Regions from separate parts of the Staphylococcus sp. SA22 genome, predicted to be linked through region 3. Evidence: predicted binding sites of a transcription regulator. Region 3 holds the regulator's gene; each other region holds the start of a gene.

What was found. Region 3 encodes Rex, which represses fermentation and respiration genes when NADH is low (regulators of the CRP and FNR family bind a similar motif). Its sites were predicted from a motif close to TTGTGAAATATTTCACAA; they were not measured.
Positions count from the first base shown of each region.
Region 1: a site for Rex is predicted at 4,103-4,120, ahead of adhE (bifunctional acetaldehyde-CoA/alcohol dehydrogenase). Genes of this name have one in related genera too.
Region 2: a site for Rex is predicted at 2,772-2,789, ahead of ACXQH5_RS04480 (L-lactate dehydrogenase). Genes of this name have one in related genera too.
Region 4: a site for Rex is predicted at 4,042-4,059, ahead of ACXQH5_RS07635 (L-lactate dehydrogenase). Genes of this name have one in related genera too.

Region 1 is NZ_JBSZQY010000003.1:234,135-239,650, forward strand. Features, by position in the region: gene cap8B (type 8 capsular polysaccharide synthesis protein Cap8B) at 1-443, opposite strand, end outside; gene capA (capsular polysaccharide type 5/8 biosynthesis protein CapA) at 459-1,127, opposite strand; gene adhE (bifunctional acetaldehyde-CoA/alcohol dehydrogenase) at 1,472-4,081, opposite strand; gene ACXQH5_RS04910 (spr1629 family repressor/antitoxin) at 4,468-5,516, opposite strand, start outside.
Region 2 is NZ_JBSZQY010000003.1:126,434-131,949, reverse strand. Features, by position in the region: gene nikA (nickel ABC transporter substrate-binding protein) at 1-371, opposite strand, end outside; gene ACXQH5_RS04500 (DUF488 domain-containing protein) at 569-925, opposite strand; gene ACXQH5_RS04495 (hypothetical protein) at 1,082-1,255, opposite strand; gene ACXQH5_RS04490 (globin domain-containing protein) at 1,281-2,426, opposite strand; gene ACXQH5_RS04485 (hypothetical protein) at 2,581-2,688, shown strand; gene ACXQH5_RS04480 (L-lactate dehydrogenase) at 2,999-3,952, shown strand; gene ACXQH5_RS04475 (hypothetical protein) at 4,121-4,246, opposite strand; gene ACXQH5_RS04470 (PTS transporter subunit EIIC) at 4,273-5,516, opposite strand, start outside.
Region 3 is NZ_JBSZQY010000009.1:392-5,907, reverse strand. Features, by position in the region: gene ACXQH5_RS08885 (ammonium transporter) at 1-656, opposite strand, end outside; gene ACXQH5_RS08880 (sulfurtransferase TusA family protein) at 848-1,072, opposite strand; gene ACXQH5_RS08875 (YeeE/YedE family protein) at 1,132-2,211, opposite strand; gene ACXQH5_RS08870 (redox-sensing transcriptional repressor Rex) at 2,516-3,151, opposite strand; gene ACXQH5_RS08865 (ABC-F family ATP-binding cassette domain-containing protein) at 3,404-5,332, shown strand; gene ACXQH5_RS08860 (hypothetical protein) at 5,477-5,516, opposite strand, start outside.
Region 4 is NZ_JBSZQY010000007.1:5,587-11,102, reverse strand. Features, by position in the region: gene ACXQH5_RS07650 (hypothetical protein) at 35-451, opposite strand; gene ACXQH5_RS07645 (aspartate aminotransferase family protein) at 705-2,042, shown strand; gene ACXQH5_RS07640 (APC family permease) at 2,122-3,570, opposite strand; gene ACXQH5_RS07635 (L-lactate dehydrogenase) at 4,257-5,216, shown strand; gene budA (acetolactate decarboxylase) at 5,494-5,516, shown strand, end outside.

The sequences.
Region 1 (5,516 bases), on a different contig from region 3:
TTAAACATATCAACTAATTCTTTGAACCTTTCAGACCCAATTAACTCAGATGGATTTGGAGGTACAGGACCAGCTGTTAGTAAATCTAAATTATCAATTTCTGTCGACGTAATTGCTTCTGACATAGTCGTTCTACCAATGATTAAGCTTGATAGTCCATTATTATTTTGCTCATTAAAAATATAGTTTTGTGTTGGCTTACGCATATCGCCATCAATAACTAACGTCTTATAGCCTGCTTGTGCATAAGTAATCGCTACATTCGATACAACTGTACTTTTACCTGCACCAGGCTTTTCAGAAGTAACCAATAAGCGCTTTACTTCACCATTTGCTTTTGAAAACATGATGTTTGAACGTATACCACGAAACTTTTCACTAATTGTTGATTTTGGTTTTTCATACACAAATAGTGTTGTTGTCGTATTTTCCTTCTTTGACATAAGTAGCAACCATCCTTAATTATATTTTTGAATTGAACCCAATACAGGCAATCCTAATTCTTTCTCTACATCTTCTTCATCTTTAATTCGCTTATCGAAAATGACTTTGAAGAAGATATATATAAGCGCGACAACTAATCCTAAAAAGAATGCACCGATTAGATTCACTACAGTTTTTGGTGCGACTTTAACTGCTGTACCGTCTGCTTTAGATAAAATTGATACGTTATCCACACTCATAATCTTCGGTATTTGTTTACTTGTAACTTTAGCGAAGCTATTCGCAATTTTTTCCGAATCTTGTTTATGACCACTTTTAACTTGGATGTTGATAAGTTGCGTATTTTCTTGGTTTGTAATTGTCAACATACTCGATAATTTAGATGGTGAATACTTATCATTTAAGTCCTTTGACACCTCATCTAAAATTCTAGGACTTTTAACAATTTCTTTATACGTATTTACAAGTTGAATATTACTTTGAACCTCTTGCGCCATAAACTGAGGATTGTCACCCTTAGTTTGATTCACTAAAATTTGAGTATTAGCTTGATATTTAGGTGATAAGACGAAGAATGTAACAATCGCGCTTATAATTAAAAATAATAGCGGTAAAATAATTAAAATCTTCAAGTTTTTTTGTAATACTTCTTTAATTTTTGTTAATTCTAATGTACTTTCCATTATTTACCTCCCTTAAAAATTTTCATTAAAATTGGTATTATATATATAGTATTTACATATTACATATCGTTTAAACAATTAATTACTTTTAAACCGCATTATTTTCGCCTTTTTATTTATATGAAATTAAAAATAATTATACTCTAAAGTAGTAATATTTTGTGAAATGAGTATCAATCTTAATATTTTCTTTATTTAAAAAATGATTGTCTAGTTTGTATCTCTCTGAAGATTTGGCAATAAATAAAAGCCGATAACCATATAATGATTATCGACTTAAAGTTTATGTGGCATTTTTTTACTTTTGTAATTTCAGGTGAGTTAGATGATTATTATCAGATAGATTATTGCTTATAATCATATGATGTTTGAATGATATCTTTGATTTCACTGATTAGTGCTTCTTTAGGATTAGCAGTTGTACACTGATCTTCAAATGCGAGCTCTGCCATTCTATCAATTGACTCATTTAATTCTTCTTCAGACACACCTTGTGATTTCAAATTCATTTCAATTCCGACTGATTGACCTAATTCGTAGACAGCTTTAGCTAATGATTCTACGAGTGCTTCTGTCGTATTACCTTTTAATCCTAAGAATTTGGCAATATCTGCATAATCTGTATCTGCTCTGAAGAACTCATATTTAGGGAATAATGCATGTTTTTGCGGGTCTTTGGCATTATAACGGATAATATGCGGTAGTAATATCGCATTCGCTCTACCATGCGGAATACCATATTCCCCACCAATTTTATGCGCAATTGAGTGTGCAATGCCTAAGAATGCATTTGCAAATGCCATACCAGCCAAAGTTGATGCGTTATGCATTTTCTCTCTTGAAACTTTATCACCTTTTTCAACAGATGATTTTAAATATTCGAACGTCAATTTAATCGCTTGTAGACTCAAACCTCTTGTGTAATCTGAAGCCATTACAGATACATATGATTCCATTGCATGCGTTAGTACATCCATTCCTGTATCTGCTGTAACGCTTTTTGGCACACTCATCACAAATTGAGGGTCAATAATTGCAACATCAGGTGTTAAAGCAAAATCAGCCAACGGATATTTTACATTTGTTTCACTATCTGTGATAACTGCAAATGGTGTTACTTCTGAACCTGTACCTGATGTCGTAGGGATACAAATGAACGTCGCATTTTCAGGCATGCCTATTTTATAAGTACGTTTACCGATGTCTAGGAACTTTTGTTTAGCACCGAAGAATGATGTCTCAGGGTGTTCAAAGAACATCCACATTGCTTTTGCAGCATCCATCGCTGAACCACCACCAAATGCAATGATTGTATCCGGTTGGAAATCAACCATCATTTCCAGACCTTTATATACTGTATTAGTTGATGGATTCGGTTCGACTTCGCTAAATATTTTAATTTGAGGCTGTTCCGTTCTTTGTCTTAATACATTCTCAACTGTTTTTGTATAACCGAATTCGACCATACCAGGGTCACAGACAATCATCACTTTTTCAATCTTGTCCATTGTTGTTAGACTCATGATTGCATTTTCTTCAAAATAAATTTGAGCAGGCACCTTGAAAATTTGAGTATTATTACGTCGTTTAGCAATTGTTTTTATGTTTAATAAATCTGTCGCACTAACATTATGTGAAATTGAGTTTCTACCGTACGAACCACAACCTAATGTTAAAGACGGAATCAATTCGTTATACATATCACCAATACCTCCAACCGCTGATGGTGTATTTACAAGTACACGACAAGCTTTCATTCTTAGTCCAAAATCTTTTTGTAATGTTTCATCTTCTGTATGGATAACGGCTGTGTGTCCTAATCCACCAAAATGTAGTGTGTCTTCACAAATTTGAAATGCTTGTTTTGTAGATTGGGCTTTTACTAAGGCTAATACTGGAGATAATTTTTCACGAGATAACGGATAGTCTGAACCTACACCGCTAATTTCGGCTATGATAAGTTTTGTATTTTCGGGGACAGGTATACCTGCTAATTCAGCTATTTCAACTGCAGATTTACCGACAATATCAGGCTTAATACCTGTTTTTTGTTCATTCATAATTGCATTTTCTAAGCGTTGTAATTCATCTTTTTTAACAAAGTATGCTTGATGTGCTTTAAATTCATTAGTAACATCTTTATAAATTTCTTTATCAATGACTACAACTTGTTCAGAAGCACAAATCATACCATTATCAAATGTTTTTGAACCAATGATATCATTTACTGCACGTTTAATGTGTGCTGTTTTTTCAATGTAAGACGGCACGTTACCTGGTCCCACACCTAATGCCGGTTTACCAGTTGAATATGCAGACTTAACCATGCCCGAACCACCTGTTGCTAGAACTAATGCAATACCTTTGTGATTCATTAATTGTTTTGTTGCTTCGATAGAAGGTACTTCAATCCACTGAATAATATCTTTAGGTGCACCTGCCTTCATTGCCGCTTCTAATACAACTTCTGCTGCACGCTTCGACGATTCTTGCGCACTTGGATGGAATGCAAAAATAATTGGATTTCCTGTCTTAATTGCAATCATCGCTTTAAAAATAGTTGTCGACGTAGGATTTGTTGTTGGCGTAACACCACAAATAACACCAATTGGTTCCGCTACATACGTTAATCCTTTTTCTTTATCTTCACCAATAATCCCTACTGTCTTATTGTCTTTTATTGAATTCCATATATATTCAGAAGCGTATAAATTTTTAATCGCTTTATCTTCGTATATACCTCTTCCAGTTTCTTCATGTGCTAATTTTGCTAGCACCATATGTTGATCAACAGCTGCTAAACTCATTTGATGAACAATATGATCAATTTCTTCTTGTGACTTTTTAGATAATGCTTCTAATGCTTTTTTCCCTTTGTCAGCTAGAGCATCAATCATAATTGCCACTTCTTGTTCTTTCGATCCACGATTTTCTTTTTCAGGTATAGTTAACATATACAACCACTCCTTTATACTTTGTGAATTATTTCACAAACATTATAGTACATGTCTCTCAGGATATAAAGAAAATTCTATACAAAAAAGTTTAATTTCGAATATTATTTGAACAAATATCAAATTTTAAAATAAATGTTTTCATGAAATCATTGTTATTTCGGTGTTTTTAGAATGATTTTATAATCATAATTTTTTCAATGACATAATTTATTCATAATTATATATTTAATTCTGAATATTCTTTAATAGCCTAAAAAGCTTGTTATATCGCACAAAACACAACATTAAAAGGTTCTTGTCGATACCTATCAATAGATGTTACAAATAAAAAACCTCGAACTGAAATGATGATCTTTTCAGCTCGAGGTTTAAATATTAGTGCCTTATTTATATAGATTCGTTATATTATATTCTCTATTTTCATTAACATAATCCTTAAAGAGTTTTAAATTAATACCTGCTAGATGATTCAAAAATGTTTCATCAACTTTTAAATAATTCAATAATTTTTGTGGTGTCAGTATATTTCTATCAAAATACAACTTTAATAAACTATTCATTTTGACAGGACGTGACATTTCAATCACGTCGTCTAAAGGCTCTTTACTTTTATAGCCTTTTTTATTTAATGATGCCCAAAAATATCTGTACTGAGTACTAGACATTAGACCTAGATAATAGGCTCTCATTGCAATTGCTTGTATAGAAACATACCATTTTTCTTTCAATACAGCTAAATAATCAGGATTTGATTTTTTTGTCATTTGATCAAAGTCTTTTTTAAACGCTTCTTCAGGTAGTAAAAATTCAGAGGCGAAAATATCTGCCTCATGTTCAATTGTCTTATATTCTTCAGGAGATAATAAGTCGAATTGAATATGACGATGTAGAACGAGATGTCCCAGCTCATGTGCAAGATCAAAATTCCTTCTAACTGCTACCCCCTTATTTGTACCCAGTATAATAAAAGGTGTCAGATCTTTACTCCAAAAACTATATGCGTCTATGCTATCATTAATTCGCTTTTCGTATATGACTATACCCGCTTTTTCAAGCATAAATAATAGTGCTTCATTGCTTTCGTCTTGAAGAATTTTAGCCCTCACAACTTTAGCAATTTCTTTTATGCTTTCTTTTTTATTTAGTGATTCTAAATTGCCATTCAACAAGCCATCTAAATTATTTATTAAAGATAAAATAATATTATCCGGTATCTTTACAAAAGAAAATAAGTAGCTAGTTAAATTAGATAAATACATTGCTTGATAATATTGCTTATTTAATAGTTTCGTAGATACTTTATAATTTTTTGCTCTAAAAGCTATACTATGTTTATCGACAGAATTTATTAGGAGCTCTTCGGGCTGCTCGCTAATAAAGTAGCTAGATTTAACATTAAAAATAGATGTCATATCATAAATTTTACTAATTT
Region 2 (5,516 bases), on a different contig from region 3:
GATATTGGTAATGAATATTTGACCAAGTCGCTTTTTTTTATGCTATTTTCAAGGCTAGATTTCACTTTTTCTGCAGTCAATTTTTGACCGTTTTGAAATTTAATATTATCTTTTAATTCAATATCTAACGTTGTATCATTTGGTTGATGATACGATTTCACTAATACTTTTTCTATTTTTCCTTGATCATTTGTTTTAAATAATGATTCTGCAGCACCAATCTTAACTGGTACATCTGTTTCATAAGGTGCAATAGACTTTGTTTTTAACGGTAACGAAATATTTAAGTCTTTGCCAGATGAATGCATTGAGCCACATCCTGATAACACTAATACTGCTGAAAATATAGTTGCTAGTCTTTTAAACTTCATTTCATTAACACTCTCTTTCTAATTACTATGTAAAACCCAATAATTAATATTTTAAAACTTTATTTTGTTAAAGTAAAATGTTGTTCAAGTTTAGTAATTATTAAAGTTCAATTAATTGTAGTAATTATGCTTTTTAAAAATAAATATTAGAAATGAAGTTAGCGACATGTATAGTGATTCACGACAAACATATATACCTAAGTATTGAGCAACTGCTGTAGTACTACAGCTTGGTTATGTTTAGTATCTTTTGCTGCATATAACAATAGAACATGATTATGCTGATTTACAATATCCTTTAATTTTTCAAAAGCATCTTTTTGCGCATCCTGATCACGTAATTCTTTTTCGTATTTTTCTTTAAAAGCTCCAAAAAGTTTAGGATCATGTTGGAACCATTGTCGCAACTCAGTAGATGGAGCAATGTCTTTTAACCAATAATCTAGGTTAGCAGTTCTTTTCGAAATACCTCTCGGCCAGACTCTATCGACTAGGATACGAATAGCGTCGGTATTATCTTTATTGTCATAAATCCGTCCAATATCTACGGTCATCTTGTGAACTCCTTTCTTATGAAATTCAGTGAGCATACATCAATGCATGTTGGGGTGGGACGACGAAATAAATTTTGCGAAAATATCATTTCTGTCCAACTCCCAATTAAAAAACAGCCATGACAAAGTAAAGTCATAGCTGTTTTTGTATAGATGTCATTTATTTTTACGTTTAGTTAAATACTTCAAACCAACTGCAAAGACCGTGTACCCGGCTATGGTTTGTATCAATGTTTTAATTAAATTATTATTTTTAACAATAATATTTGCAGTAACAATACTTACGAAATATAATGCAAATACTTTTACGTAACGTTGATTAAGTTTCATATGAGCACTAAACCTCTTTTCTCAGTTATACTGCAACGCTTAGTCTTGGAATAAATGTTTCGTAGTGTACGCGATCCATATCGTAATTTAAAGATTTAAGTGCTTCGATCATAGATTGTAAGAATTTTGTACCACCACAGATATAAATTTCAGGTTTATTTGCTAAAAATACTTGTAATTCTTCAGCGCCAATATAGCCTTGTTTATCTTTTAAGTGAGTATATAACTTAGCGTTGTCATGATGGCTTGCGATACTGTTGAAGTTGTCTTTGAAAGGTAAATGTTGTTCATTTTCAGCAACTTGAACCATCTGTGTATCTAAACCTTTGGCAGAGGCAGCTTCATACATTGCTACTAAAGGTGTGACGCCAATACCTGAACCTAAGAAAAGTTGTGGTTCAGTCGTATTCTCTAATACGAATCCACCTACAGGCGCAGCTAGATTAATCGTATCGCCTTCTTTAATCTCATCGTGTAAAATTGTTGAAACTTCGCCTTCATGTTCTGTTGTAACATCACGTTTAACGCCAAAAGTTAAATGGTTTTTATCACCTGATACGATAGAATAGTGACGTTTAGCTCTATATGGAAGTTTATCACTAGAAACATCAACTGTGATGTATTGGCCTGGTGTAAATTCACTAAAGTCATATTCTTCAGTTTCAACTGTAAATGATTTAATGTCTTCAGATTCTTGTTTAATATTGGTAATTTTGAATGGTTTAAAACCAATCCACATCATTTGATCATAAATTTCTTTTTCAATTTGGATGAACACATCCGCAATAACACCATATGCTTTCGCCCAAGCTTGAATGACAGGGTCATTTTCTTCTAATCCTGTCACGTCTTGAATGGCTTTTAATAAATTTTCCCCCACAATTGGATAATGTTCAGCATAAACTTGTAGTGCGCAGTGTTTATATGCAACTGGCATAATGACTGGTTTAATAATACTTAAGTTATCGATGTTAACAGCTGCAGCCATTACTGCTTGTGCTAATGCTGAAGATTGCATGCCTCTTTTTTGGTTCGTTTGATTAAACATATTTAAAAGTTCAGGATGTGCCTTAAACATTTTCGGATAAAAAGTTGACGTAATTTCTGTTCCTTTTTCTTTAAGCAATGGCACCGTTTGTTTGATTATGTCTTTCTCTTGTTCTGTAAGCATGATACTCCTCCTTTAATCTGTCTATTTTGATTATTCTACTAAAAATTTCGATATTCAATTAATTGGTTTGAGAAAATATAAATAAAATGGCAAATTTGATAATTGTATGACATTTTTAATTTTTTAAATACTTATCAATAAGCATTGTGTACAATTGTCTGTTTGCACACCGACGATTGCGCGCATTTATTTGACTAATTCAAAAAACATTGTTGTTTTCTTAGAAAAAAGTAAACATGATAATAAAAATGTGAAAGTGTAAATAATCACTGGCGAAGTACGAAGACTAAAGACGTCTAAGATGTAATCGTATACAAATTAAAAAGGTGTAAAAATTAAATTAAAATGTGAAATAAATCACAATTTAATATTGACCCAGTACTTAATGCATGTTACATTTTATATGTGAAATAAATCACAAACTTAAAAGCGGATGACACATGACCTTTTAAGTTATGCGTTGAAAATAAAAGAGATGTTTATTTGCTTTTGTATCGTCAATAAGCAGCATTAAACTAACATATTTGAAACTACATGTATGTTAGTGAATTAATCATAAGGGAGTTTTTGTAATGAACAAATTTAAAGGGAACAAAGTTGTATTAATAGGTAATGGTGCAGTAGGTTCAAGCTACGCATTTTCATTAGTGAACCAAAGCATTGTTGATGAATTAGTCATCATTGATTTAGACACTGAAAAAGTTCGAGGAGATGTTATGGATTTAAAACATGCCACACCATATTCTCCAACAACAGTTCGTGTGAAAGCTGGCGAATACAGTGATTGTCATGATGCGGATCTAGTTGTCATCTGTGCTGGTGCTGCACAAAAACCTGGAGAAACACGTTTAGATTTAGTATCTAAAAACTTGAAAATATTCAAATCAATTGTTGGTGAAGTAATGGCATCAAAATTTGATGGTATTTTCTTGGTAGCTACAAATCCTGTTGATATTTTAGCGTATGCAACATGGAAATTCTCTGGTTTACCTAAAGAACGTGTTATAGGTTCTGGTACAATTTTAGACTCTGCACGCTTTAGATTATTGTTAAGCGAAGCGTTCGATGTTGCGCCACGTAGCGTCGATGCTCAAATTATTGGTGAACATGGTGACACTGAATTACCAGTATGGTCACACGCTAATATTGCGGGTCAACCTTTGAAGACATTACTTGAACAACGTCCTGAGGGCAAAGCGCAAATTGAACAAATTTTTGTTCAAACACGTGATGCAGCATATGACATTATTCAAGCTAAAGGTGCCACTTATTATGGTGTTGCAATGGGATTAGCTAGAATTACTGAAGCGATTTTCAGAAATGAAGATGCCGTATTGACTGTATCAGCATTATTAGAAGGCGAATATGATGAAGAAGATGTTTATATTGGTGTTCCAGCAGTCATCAATAGAAACGGTATTCGCAACGTCGTAGAAATCCCATTAAACGACGAAGAACAAAGCAAGTTCGCACATTCAGCTAAAACATTAAAAGATATTATGGCTGAAGCAGAAGAACTTAAATAACTTTTTATAAAATCTATACCATTCCAAAAATTGTAAAACCTTACCCCAAAAAATTGTATAAAGGGCTATTTGATACAACTATATGTGTCGAGTAGCCCTATTTTTAATGTAGTGAAAGTCGTTGTTGAAATTAAATTCAAATCTGGCACTTAAGCTTTAATCATAGCATTAAGATGATTGTCTAGCAGAGGCGATTTGCGGACTCACTACAGTGCATGATGAACTTAATGTTTCAAATGCAACATTAAAAATAAAAGCAACGATGTTACTTCTTACTTCGTACATCGTTGCCATTAGTTCTGTTGATATTTCGGTTAGTCTTAATCCCCGAGCAATTCTTCAATTTCATTTTTGATAACTGTAACGTGAGGCCCATAAATTACTTGCACACCAGTGCCTTGCTGGATTACACCTTTGGCACCAGTACTTTCGAGTAATACTTTATCGACTTTGTCATTTTGATGAAGTGTGACGCGTAGTCTCGTTGCACAACAGTCAACGATTTCAATGTTATCTTCGCCTCCCAAACCAGCAACAATAGTTTGTGCTCTTTCAGTAGCCTCAACTTGTTGTGCTGCAACTTTATCTTCACGACCAGGTGTTTTGAAATTAAATTTCGTAATTAAGAATCTGAAAACGATGTAATATAAACAGAACCACACAATTCCAATAGGTATGACGTATAGGTAGTTTGTTTTACTATTACCTTGTAGCACACCAAAAAGTAAGAAATCGATAAAGCCTCCACTGAAGGTTTGACCAATTGTAATGTTGAAAATGTCTGCCATCATAAATGCTAATCCATCAAAGAAGGCATGGATTACATAAAGAATAGGTGCGACAAACAGGAAACTAAACTCTAAAGGTTCGGTAATACCTGTTAAAAATGAAGTGAGTGCAGCGGATAACATTAAACCGCCGACAACTTTTTTATGTTCAGGTTTAGCTGTGTGATAAATTGCAAGTGCGGCACCACATAAGCCGAACATCATCGTAATAAAACGGCCTGACATAAAGCGTGACACACCTGAATAATACTTCGTCACATCTGGATCACCAAGTTGAGCAAAGAAGATGTTCTGCGTACCTTGAACTAAGTGCCCTTTGACTTCTAAAGTACCACCAAGTGCCGTCTGCCAAAACGGTAAGTAAAAAATATGATGTAAACCGAGTGGACCTAACAATCTTAAGATGAAGCCATAAACAAAAGTACCGATGGCACCTGTTTTCGTTACAAATCCACCAACATGATAAATGCCGGCTTGTATGCTTGGCCAAATGAAAAACATCAATACACCTAAAAAGATTGCGGCAAATGCTGTGACAATAGGGACAAATCTAGAGCCACCAAAGAAACCTAAATACGGTGGTAATACCACTTTGTGATATTTGTTGTGAAGTATTGCGGTCATAATACCTGTGATAATCCCGCCAAAAACACCGGTTTCAACCGTTTGTATACCGAGCACCATGCCTTGTCCATTTTGTGCAAGCTGATCTTTTGCCAATGTGCCCGTGATAGTTAATAAACCATTCATAGTTGCGTTCATAATTAAGAAACCGA
Region 3 (5,516 bases):
AATGTAAAAGCACTACCTACATTAAATCCATACCAACCAATCCACACAAATATACCGCCAATCAACGTAATGATAAGATTATGTGGTGTTGATTCAGAATGTTTGTTTCCTTTTCCAATCATAATAGCTAATACTAAACCAGAAACACCTGATGTAATATGAACAACAGTACCTCCGGCGAAATCTAATACACCGAGTTTGTTAATCCAACCGCCGCCCCAAACCCAATGTGCTACTGGACTGTATACAAGAGCAGTCCATATTACTACGAATAATAAATAAGGAATAAACTTCATTTTCTCAGCGATTGAACCAGATAAAATAGAAATTGCAATCGTACAAAACATCATTTGAAATAACATAAACAAAGCGAAAGGAATATGTGGGCTAATATCTTCTTGAGTCGCAAAACCTACATGATTAAGAAAAGTATATTCCCAATTTCCGAACCATAAATTCCCATTCCCAAAACTAATTGTAAAACCAACTGTTATCCATACAAATGTAACAAGCACAATTGCTGCCATACTTTGCATGACAGTATTTAGCGCATTTTTAGATTGAACTAACCCGCCATAAAATAAACTTAATCCTGGTGTCATTAGCCAAACTAATAATGTACACAAAAACATAAATATCGTATCGTTAAAATTCATACTTACCACTCCCTTGTTTTCATAATAATCTGACAATTTATAAAAAGCAAAAATGCGTAAAGTTTTATTACATCTTTTGGAATAAAATGTATCACGCTATATAAAATTAATTTCGTGAACTAAAACCAAAAAAGACTACTTACTCGCTTTTAAAGTAGCGGAAGTAGCCATAGAATCTAAAAAAGATAACGTTAAACTTTTTGAATTGTAATTGTCCATGAAGCATTATCAATTTGTTCATAGTTTGTTACAGGATATCCATTTTCTGCAGCCCAATTTGGAATAGCTTCCGTCGCTTGCGTGCAATCAAAATCAATTTTTAATTCATCTCCAGATTGCAATGTTGCCATTTTCTTTTGCGCTTCAATTAACGGAAATGGACATACCATTCCTACTGTACCTAATTCGTGTATCATAATTATTTCTCCTTTTCCAATCACTTTTATTTGATCAACATCATTTGCATAATAATCTTCTATACTATTTGCGTTTGCTGTTTAACCTTTGCAGATTGTTGTTGTACTTTTTTCATTGGACGAACAAAGATAAAATGACTCATTGTCCATACACCAACTATCATTGATGCTAGCGCAATCCATCCTTGCCAAGTCATCGTTGCTGTTTCAACCAAACCGTTACCGATAGAACAACCACCAGCAACTGACGCACCAAATCCCATACATATGCCACCAATAGCACTGTTTCGTATTGTAATCTTGTCTGGCAATCGCCATTTAAATTCTCTTGATCCTCTAGCTGCAATATATGAACCAATGAAAATTCCTAGAACTAAAAAGACACCCCAATCAATAAATTTAGTTTCACCTGTAATCAAAAAGTGTACTAAATTTGCTGATGGCGTTGTTATACCTAAACCGTCATTTCTTCCAGTTGATGCACTCATTGGCCAAGCTAAGAGTGCGATAAGTCCAATTACAATTGCTGCAATAAATGGATGGTATCGTTTTTCGAAAAGGTAATATCTAATACCTGTATAACGTTGCTTTAGTTTTGGAACAGCAACTCGAACTTTCTTATTATTGAGTGTTCTTACAACTAGAAAAATGGTGATTATAGTTAATATAACGACTAATCCCCAAAACGGAATGCCAGTTGTTTGAGACATATCACTATTTACATTCGTTGGTTGATTAATTTTATCCATTACTGGCTTTAAAATCCCTGTTTTAGTGATTGCTGCAGTAACAGCATATAATACTAATGCAATCCAACTACCAATTAGCCCTTCACCAGCGCGATACCAAGTACCTGTTGCACACCCTCCAGCCAATACTATTCCAATTCCAAAAATAAAAGAACCTATAATTGTTCCCAATATTGGAAAACTATGTGCAGGAATTTGTAAAATACCTGTTGCCGTCAAAATCAATAATCCTATACTTTGAATAGTAATAGCGATTAATAATGCATAGAACATCTTATTATTCTTTTGCACATACATATCTCGAAAGCCACCTGTTAAACAAAATCTTGTTCTTTGCATCACAAAACCTAAGAGTCCCCCGACAATTAAGCCACTAAAAATCATCCACATCGTCCTAACCCCCTAATTTCCGATAAGTTTAGTATGTATTATAGGCGATGATTTTCTTGTTTTCAACCTTATACACAATATTTTTGATATTTATATTATATTCACATAAGAAATGCGATTAATTACGATTCATCATTATATCTCTACGTGTTAATTTATTAACCTATACTATATTTATTAACACAACAGTTTTTCCTTTCATTTTCAAACATAACAGAAAAAGCCTGAGACATACTTAGTCCCAGACTGTTCTATAATTAATTAAAGATATAACAAGGTTAATCATTCAAAGCTAACATCACATTTATTCACTGTAATTTTTCATAAAGAATAATAATGACTGTAATTCTATACCTAAGTCAATTTGATGTACTTGCACATCTGAAGGCGTATTAATTCTACCAGGAGTGAAGTTTAAAATACCTTTCACACCAGCTTGGACGAGTTCGTCTGCAACTTTCTGTGCAACTCTTTCTGGTGTAGTTAGAATCACAACATCTATTTCTTCCTTCTTCAATGTTGTTATTAATTCATCGTTATCTTTTACAATAACGTTCCCTATTTTCTGGCCAATAACATCTTCTTTTACGTCAAACGCTTCTGTAATCGTCATATCATCATGTATTGAAAAGTTATATGTGAGCAAAGCTTTCCCTAGGTTCCCAACTCCGACAATTGCGATTTTGATCATGTCACTCTCGCTTAGTTCAGATTTAAAGAAATCCAATAAACTATCTATATTATATCCGTACCCTTTTTTACCTAATTCGCCAAAATATGAAAAGTCACGACGAATTGTTGCCGAGTCAATTTGTAACGCATCGCTAATCGCTTTTGAATTTACACGATCTATACCTTTAGATTTTAATGAACTGACAAATCTATAATATAACGGCAAACGTTTTAAAGTTGCTCGAGGAATTTTAACTTGGTCACTCATTCGCTATTTCCTCCTTCGTGTTTGAATGAATTATATCTATGTATTCAAACGAGTTAGAGCGTAATTGTTAGATTATTAAAAAACAAATAATTGATTACAATGAATACCTAAATATTATACATTATTGAATTTTAAAAATAAATATCTTAGTTTCAAGACGGCGTTTTATACTGTAAAATGGTTATTAATGTAATAATTACGACTTTTATCATAAGTTAATAAAATTTGCGAAAGACGAAAGGTGAAGATCGAATGATACTTTTACAACTCAATCATATATCAAAATCGTTCGATGGTGAAGATATATTTACTGATGTTGATTTTGAAGTAAAAACTGGTGAACGAATTGGTATCGTAGGAAGAAATGGCGCCGGTAAATCAACATTGATGAAAATTATAGCTGGTGTAGAAAACTATGATTCTGGAAATGTGTCAAAAATTAAAAACTTAAAACTAGGTTATTTAACTCAACAAATGACTTTAAATTCTAATGCAACAGTTTTTGAAGAAATGTCAAAACCATTTGAACATATTAAACGAATGGAAAGCTTAATCAAAGAAGAAACAGATTGGTTATCAAAACATGCAAATGATTACGATAGTGATACATATAAAACACATATGTCCCGTTATGAATCTTTATCGAATCAATTTGAACAATTAGAAGGATATCAATATGAAAGTAAAATTAAAACAGTACTTCACGGGTTAAATTTTAGTGAAGAAGATTTCAATAAACCTATCAATGATTTTAGCGGTGGCCAAAAAACACGTTTATCTTTAGCTCAAATGCTATTAAATGAACCTGATTTATTACTTTTAGATGAACCTACTAACCACTTAGATTTAGAAACGACAAAGTGGCTTGAAGATTATCTACGTTATTTTAAAGGTGCAATCGTCATCATCAGCCATGATCGTTACTTTTTAGATAAAATAGTTACTCAAATTTATGATGTGGCTTTAGGTGATGTCAAACGCTATGTTGGTAATTACGAGGAATTTATACAGCAACGGGACTTATATTATGAAAAACGAATGCAAGAATATGAAAGTCAACAAGCAGAAATAAAACGATTAGAAACTTTTGTTGAGAAAAATATTACCCGTGCTTCAACAAGTGGAATGGCAAAAAGTAGACGTAAGATTTTAGAAAAAATGGAACGCATTGATAAACCAATGTTAGATGCCAAAAGTGCAAATATTCAATTTGGCTTTGACCGGAATACAGGTAATGACGTCATGCATGTAAAAAATTTAGAAATCGGTTATCAAACTGCAATTACCAAACCTATCAGTATAGAGGTCTCTAAAGGCGATCATATAGCAATCATTGGGCCAAATGGTATTGGAAAATCGACCTTAATTAAAACTATTGCTAATCAACAAAAAGCGCTTAATGGCGACATTACTTTTGGCGCAAATTTACAAATTGGTTATTATGATCAAAAGCAAGCAGAATTTAAATCTAGTAAAACGATTTTAGATTATGTGTGGGATCAATATCCGTTAATGAATGAAAAAGATATTCGTGCAGTTCTTGGACGTTTCTTATTTGTACAAGACGATGTTAAAAAGATAATTAATGATTTATCTGGTGGTGAAAAAGCACGTTTACAACTAGCACTACTTATGTTGCAGCGTGACAATGTACTTATTTTAGATGAACCTACCAACCACCTCGATATAGATTCAAAAGAAATGTTAGAGCAAGCACTCCAACATTTTGAAGGAACAATACTATTTGTTTCCCATGATCGTTACTTTATTAACCAATTAGCAAACAAGGTATTTGATTTAACAATTGATGGCGGAAAGATGTATTTAGGAGATTATCAATATTACATTGAAAAAGTTGAGGAAGCGGAAGCGTTGAAAGCGCACCAAGAAGAACAGTCAGTTAACGTACAAGCACATGAAAAGTCTATGGAACAATCGTCGTATCATAACCAAAAAGAACAAAGACGTGAACAACGTAAACTTGAACGACAAATATCCGAGTGTGAAAATGAAATAGAAACTTTAGAGACTACTATCTTACAAATAGACGAGCAATTAACCCAACCAGAAGTTTATAGCAATCCACAAAAAGCAAACGAATTAGCTATCCAAAAACAAGATAGCGAACAAAAATTAGAACACGCTATGTCTAAATGGGAAGAATTACAACAAAAACTATAAAAATATACATAACTCTAACTGTAAAATCGCTATAGTTAGAGTTATTTTTTTACAAATTTTAAATTTTTTTATTCACAATAAAAACGCTGATATTATAGCTATCCACAGAGTTATCCTAGTTATCCACAAGTAAATTAACACTAATCAATCATTTATTTTCTGTTTTCCCACCTGATATCCACAA
Region 4 (5,516 bases), on a different contig from region 3:
ATGTGAAAAATAATTGTCAGTTTAATTAAAAATATTATTTTATTCTAGGTATGACTAACGCCATTAATGACATAAAGAAAATATGTGTAATAATCCAACCGATTAATTCTGTCACACTAAATTGAAAAATTGGACGTTGCGCAATAAATACTAAAAAGGGATACAATGCTATAAATAAGAAAACTAAAGGGATATAACATAGATAGTAAAGCCTTTTAGAAGTATGAAACAGCAACACAAATACAAAATAAATGACGCTACCAATTAGTAAGTGACATATTATTTCTAGAATATATGGTGTATTGTCAGAAGGAATTAGAAAATCTAAATTCAATAATAAAGCTTTTAAATGTGATTGATTGCTTATTAAGTCAAACAACATGGTCATCCATAGCAACATGAATGATATGAAAATAGCAGCAATGAAATGGAACAATACTTTTAAACGCATTCGTATCACCTCAGAGTCAAATGGAATATAGTAAACAATTCCCTAATCGAACAAAATTATGCGCATAAACAAAGTAGATTGATATAAAATTCTTAATTATCAGAATATATTTACAAATCTGAATTTTATTAGTATATTGGATAGTATTCATAGAGGCATGACGGTATTTTCACGTGATATCAAATCGAATGTGGTTATCGATATAGGGAAGGTAATTATGTGAATAAGGTCTGTCAATGGGAGGGGAATGTATATGAGTAAAGCACATCAATTAATTCAAGAGGATGAACATTATTTTGCGAAACCAGGACGTATTAAATATTATCCGTTAGTTATTGATCATGGATATGGAGCAACATTGGTTGATATTGAGGGGAAGACATATATCGATTTGTTATCGAGTGCGAGTTCTCAAAACGTAGGTCATGCACCTAGAGAAGTAACAGAAGCGATAAAGGCACAAGTTGATAAATTTATTCATTATACACCAGCATATATGTATCATGAACCGTTGGTACGTTTAGCTAAGAAGCTTTGTGAGATTGCACCTGGAGATTTTGAAAAAAGAGTGACCTTCGGATTAACTGGATCAGACGCAAATGATGGCATCATTAAATTTGCCAGAGCATATACAGGGCGTCCTTATATCATTAGTTTCACTAATGCATATCATGGTTCAACTTTTGGCTCATTGTCTATGTCAGCTATTAGTTTAAATATGCGCAAACATTATGGTCCGTTATTGAATGGTTTTTATCATATTCCGTTTCCAGATAAATATCGTGGTATGTACGAGCAGCCACAAGCTAATTCAGTAGAAGAATATTTAGCACCCTTAAAAGAAATGTTTGCGAAATATGTACCTGCTGACGAAGTAGCATGTATTGTTATTGAAACGATACAAGGCGATGGTGGACTTTTAGAACCAGTTCCAGGGTATTTTGAAGCGTTAGAAAAGATTTGTCGTGAACATGGTATTTTAATCGCTGTCGATGATATTCAACAAGGTTTTGGGAGAACAGGTACATGGAGTTCAGTCTCGCATTTTAATTTTACGCCTGATTTAATCACTTTTGGAAAATCCTTAGCAGGTGGTATGCCTATGTCAGCAATTGTTGGACGCAAAGAGATTATGAATTGTTTAGAAGCACCAGCACATTTATTTACAACAGGTGCTAATCCAGTTAGTTGTGAAGCTGCATTAGCCACAATTCAAATGATTGAAGATCAGTCGCTTCTTCAGGCTAGTGCGGAAAAAGGGGAATATGTTAGGAAACGAATGGATCAATGGGTATCTAAATACAATAGTGTAGGCGATGTTAGAGGTAAAGGTCTGAGTATTGGTATTGATATTGTTTCTGACAAAAACCTCAAAACACGTGATGCTATTGCGGCACTTAAAATATGTAATTACTGCTTTGAGCATGGCGTAGTTATTATAGCTGTAGCTGGAAATGTGTTGCGATTCCAACCGCCATTGGTAATAACATATGAGCAATTAGACACGGCGTTAAACACTATAGAAGATGCACTGACTGCTTTGGAAGCAGGAAACTTAGATCAATATGACATATCTGGACAAGGTTGGTAATAGCGATTATCTTAATATAAAATAAAAAATCATTTCCACATCTGGATGTTAATCAGATGGGAAATGATTTTTTTAATTTTTATTTTGGTGGGTGGTATTCAGCTACGTCATTTTTCTTAGAATGTCTAAGTCCATAACTTAAATATAGAATGATACCAACAATAAACCAAATTAAAGTGTATAATTTCGCTTCGAATCCTAATCCCCAGAATACTAGCAATACTAAAACAAATGTAACTGCTGGTAACACAGGATATAAAGGTAATTTAAATGCAGGAATTGGTAGATCTTTACCTTCACGCTTTCTCAAACGATACATTGCTAATGAAACGAACATAAATGCAACAAGTGTACCGGCTGAAATTAATTGTGCTAAAAATGCGAATGGGAACATAGAACCAATTAAAACACCAATAATAGTAAGTATAACTAGTGCGCGATTAGGTAAATGTTTGTCGTTTAAGTGGCTTAACCATGAAGGTAATAAGCCGTCACGTCCAAATGAATAAAGTAAACGTGAGCCTGCTAACATCATACCAATTAATGCTGTAAACATACCGATAACAGAGATAGCTTGAACAATAGCTGCTACAACACCATGACCACTTTGACGTAAAGCCCAACCAACAGGTTCAGCATTGTTTGCGTATTGTGAGTAATGGAACATACCAACTAACACTAGTGCTACAGCAATAAATAATACGATAGCAACACTTAAAGAACCAAGAATACCTCTAGGCATTGTCTTTTGAGGGTCAAGTGCTTCTGCTGAGTTTGCTGCGATAGAATCGAAACCGATATACGCTAAGAAAATCATTGAAACACCAGCATATATGCCTTGCCATCCACCAAAGTCACCTGTAGCAGTTACTTTGTGTTCTGGAATAAATGGCACATAGTTACTAACATTTATTGCTGTTAAACCTACGATTACAAATAAAATAATAGCTAATACTTTTAAAATAACTAAAATGTTTTCCATACGTGCTGCTTCTGACATACCACGTGATAGTAATAATGCAGTTAATAAAATAACGATAGCAGCAATAATATCGATAAAACCGCCATTGGTACCAAATGGATTTGATAATGCTGCAGGTAATTCGATGCCAATTGGTTTCACAAGTCCGCGTAAATTCGCTGAGAATCCTGATGCAACAAAGGCTACGGCGATAAAATATTCAGCTAATAGAGCCCAACCGGCAACCCATCCAAAAAATTCACCAAATAATACATTGACCCAAGAATAGGCTGAACCTGCAAATGGCATAGCGGCAGCCATTTCTGCATAAGTAAATGCAACTAAACCAGCAACAATAGCAGCGAGTAAGAATGATAACGCAACGGCCGGTCCTGCATGTTGTGCAGCAACAATGCCAGGTAGCGTAAAGATAGATGTCGATACAATTGTTCCTACACCTAAAGCTAAGAAATCACGCACCCGTAGTGTACGCTTTAAATGACCATCTTTATTTTGATAGATAGCCGGATCCTCTTTTCGTGCTATTTTATTGAAAAAACTTCCCATAAACTTTCCTCCCAAACATTCATAAACAATTCTATACGGTGTTTTTTAATATGTTATATCATAGCACAAATAATCAATATTTTGTCTAAAAATTCTGAAAAATCACAACTTTATATTACGTATTAATGACTTGTCTTGATAACATCCATAGATTTTTTAAATGATAAAACTGATTATAACAGATATTAAATGAATAAGTACTATTTTTTGCTAATTTTCTAACAATTTTGCGCATTATATTTTTAAAATCAATTTCATGTTTATGTCTGATTGGCTAATTTGTATGAAATGTAATTCTTTGACTATAAAAAGATGCATCAAATATGATGAGGGTAAGGCGGAAAATAGGAGGTTATATAGTAAGTCATTTAAGTCGAATAGCCATCCTTTTTAAAATGAAAAAAATAGAAAGCTCAATAGTTTGTTAAAGCCTTTAAATAGCGTCATTACGCAATTTTAGAATGCTAAAAATTGTCACAAATTTCAAATTACGTGCTAAAGCTTGAGATATCAATATTTATTGGCGTTAGAGTGTAATTTGACTCCGCTTACATCTCAGTTTTATGTTTGTAATTTGGTAGCATAATATTATAATAAAATAAAATTGTTAATCTTTAATTTCAGTATAGATATTTTTACGTGTAGTCACGTGTAAAATAAATTCAATTAGGTTAGGAGACATAATTATGAAAACATTTGGTAAAAAGGTTGTATTAATCGGAGATGGATCTGTAGGATCAAGCTATGCCTTTGCAATGGTTACGCAAGGTGTTGCTGATGAATTTGTAATTATTGACATTGCAAAAGACAAAGTAAAAGCAGATGTTCAAGATTTAAACCATGGTACAGTCCACAGTCCTTCACCAGTTGATGTGAAAGCAGGTGAATACGAAGACTGTAAAGATGCAGATTTAGTTGTTATTACAGCTGGTGCACCTCAAAAGCCAGGTGAAACACGTTTACAATTAGTTGAAAAAAATACTAAGATTATGAAGAGCATTGTTAAGAGTGTTATGGATAGCGGCTTTGATGGATATTTCTTAATCGCGGCAAACCCTGTAGACATTTTAACAAGATTTGTAAAAGAATATACTGGATTACCAGCAGAACGTGTTATCGGTTCAGGTACTGTATTGGACAGTGCACGTTTACAATATTTAATTAGCCAAGAACTTGGTGTTGCACCTTCAAGTGTTGACGCTAGTATTATTGGTGAGCATGGTGATACTGAACTTGCAGTTTGGTCACAAGCAAATGTAGCAGGTATTTCAGTATATGACACATTAAAAGAACAAACTGGTAGCGAAGCTAAAGCGGAAGAAATTTATGTAAATACACGTGACGCTGCTTATGAAATTATCCAAGCTAAAGGGTCAACATACTATGGTATTGCATTAGCATTGATGCGCATTTCAAAAGCCATTTTAAATAATGAAAATAATGTCTTAAATGTTTCTATACAATTAGATGGTCAATATGGTGGTCACAAAGGCGTTTACCTAGGTGTACCAACATTAGTTAACCAACATGGCGCAGTTAAAATTTATGAAATGCCATTAAGTGCAGAAGAACAAGCATTGTTCGATAAATCTGTTAAAACATTAGAAGATACATTTGATTCAATTAAATATTTATTAGAAGACTAAGCCTATTTTAAGTGTTAATTAGAAATATATTAATGGTAAGAGGATCTATTAGTGTTGCAGTAAAATGTGGCACTGATAGGTCCATTTTTTTAGCAAGCATTGATAGAGGCAATACTTTTGCGTAAAATAATAATTGAATAAAGTATTATGACTCGTGAAAATTTAGTGACATGAATAGAAATGTCGAGGCGTCATTGAGTATAAAGGAAAGTAGTTCTGCATTAAGCACGAAGTAGAGCATGACAACGAGGAATAACTATAGGGAGATGGTTTTGGAATGACGAATGTCTTGTATCAACA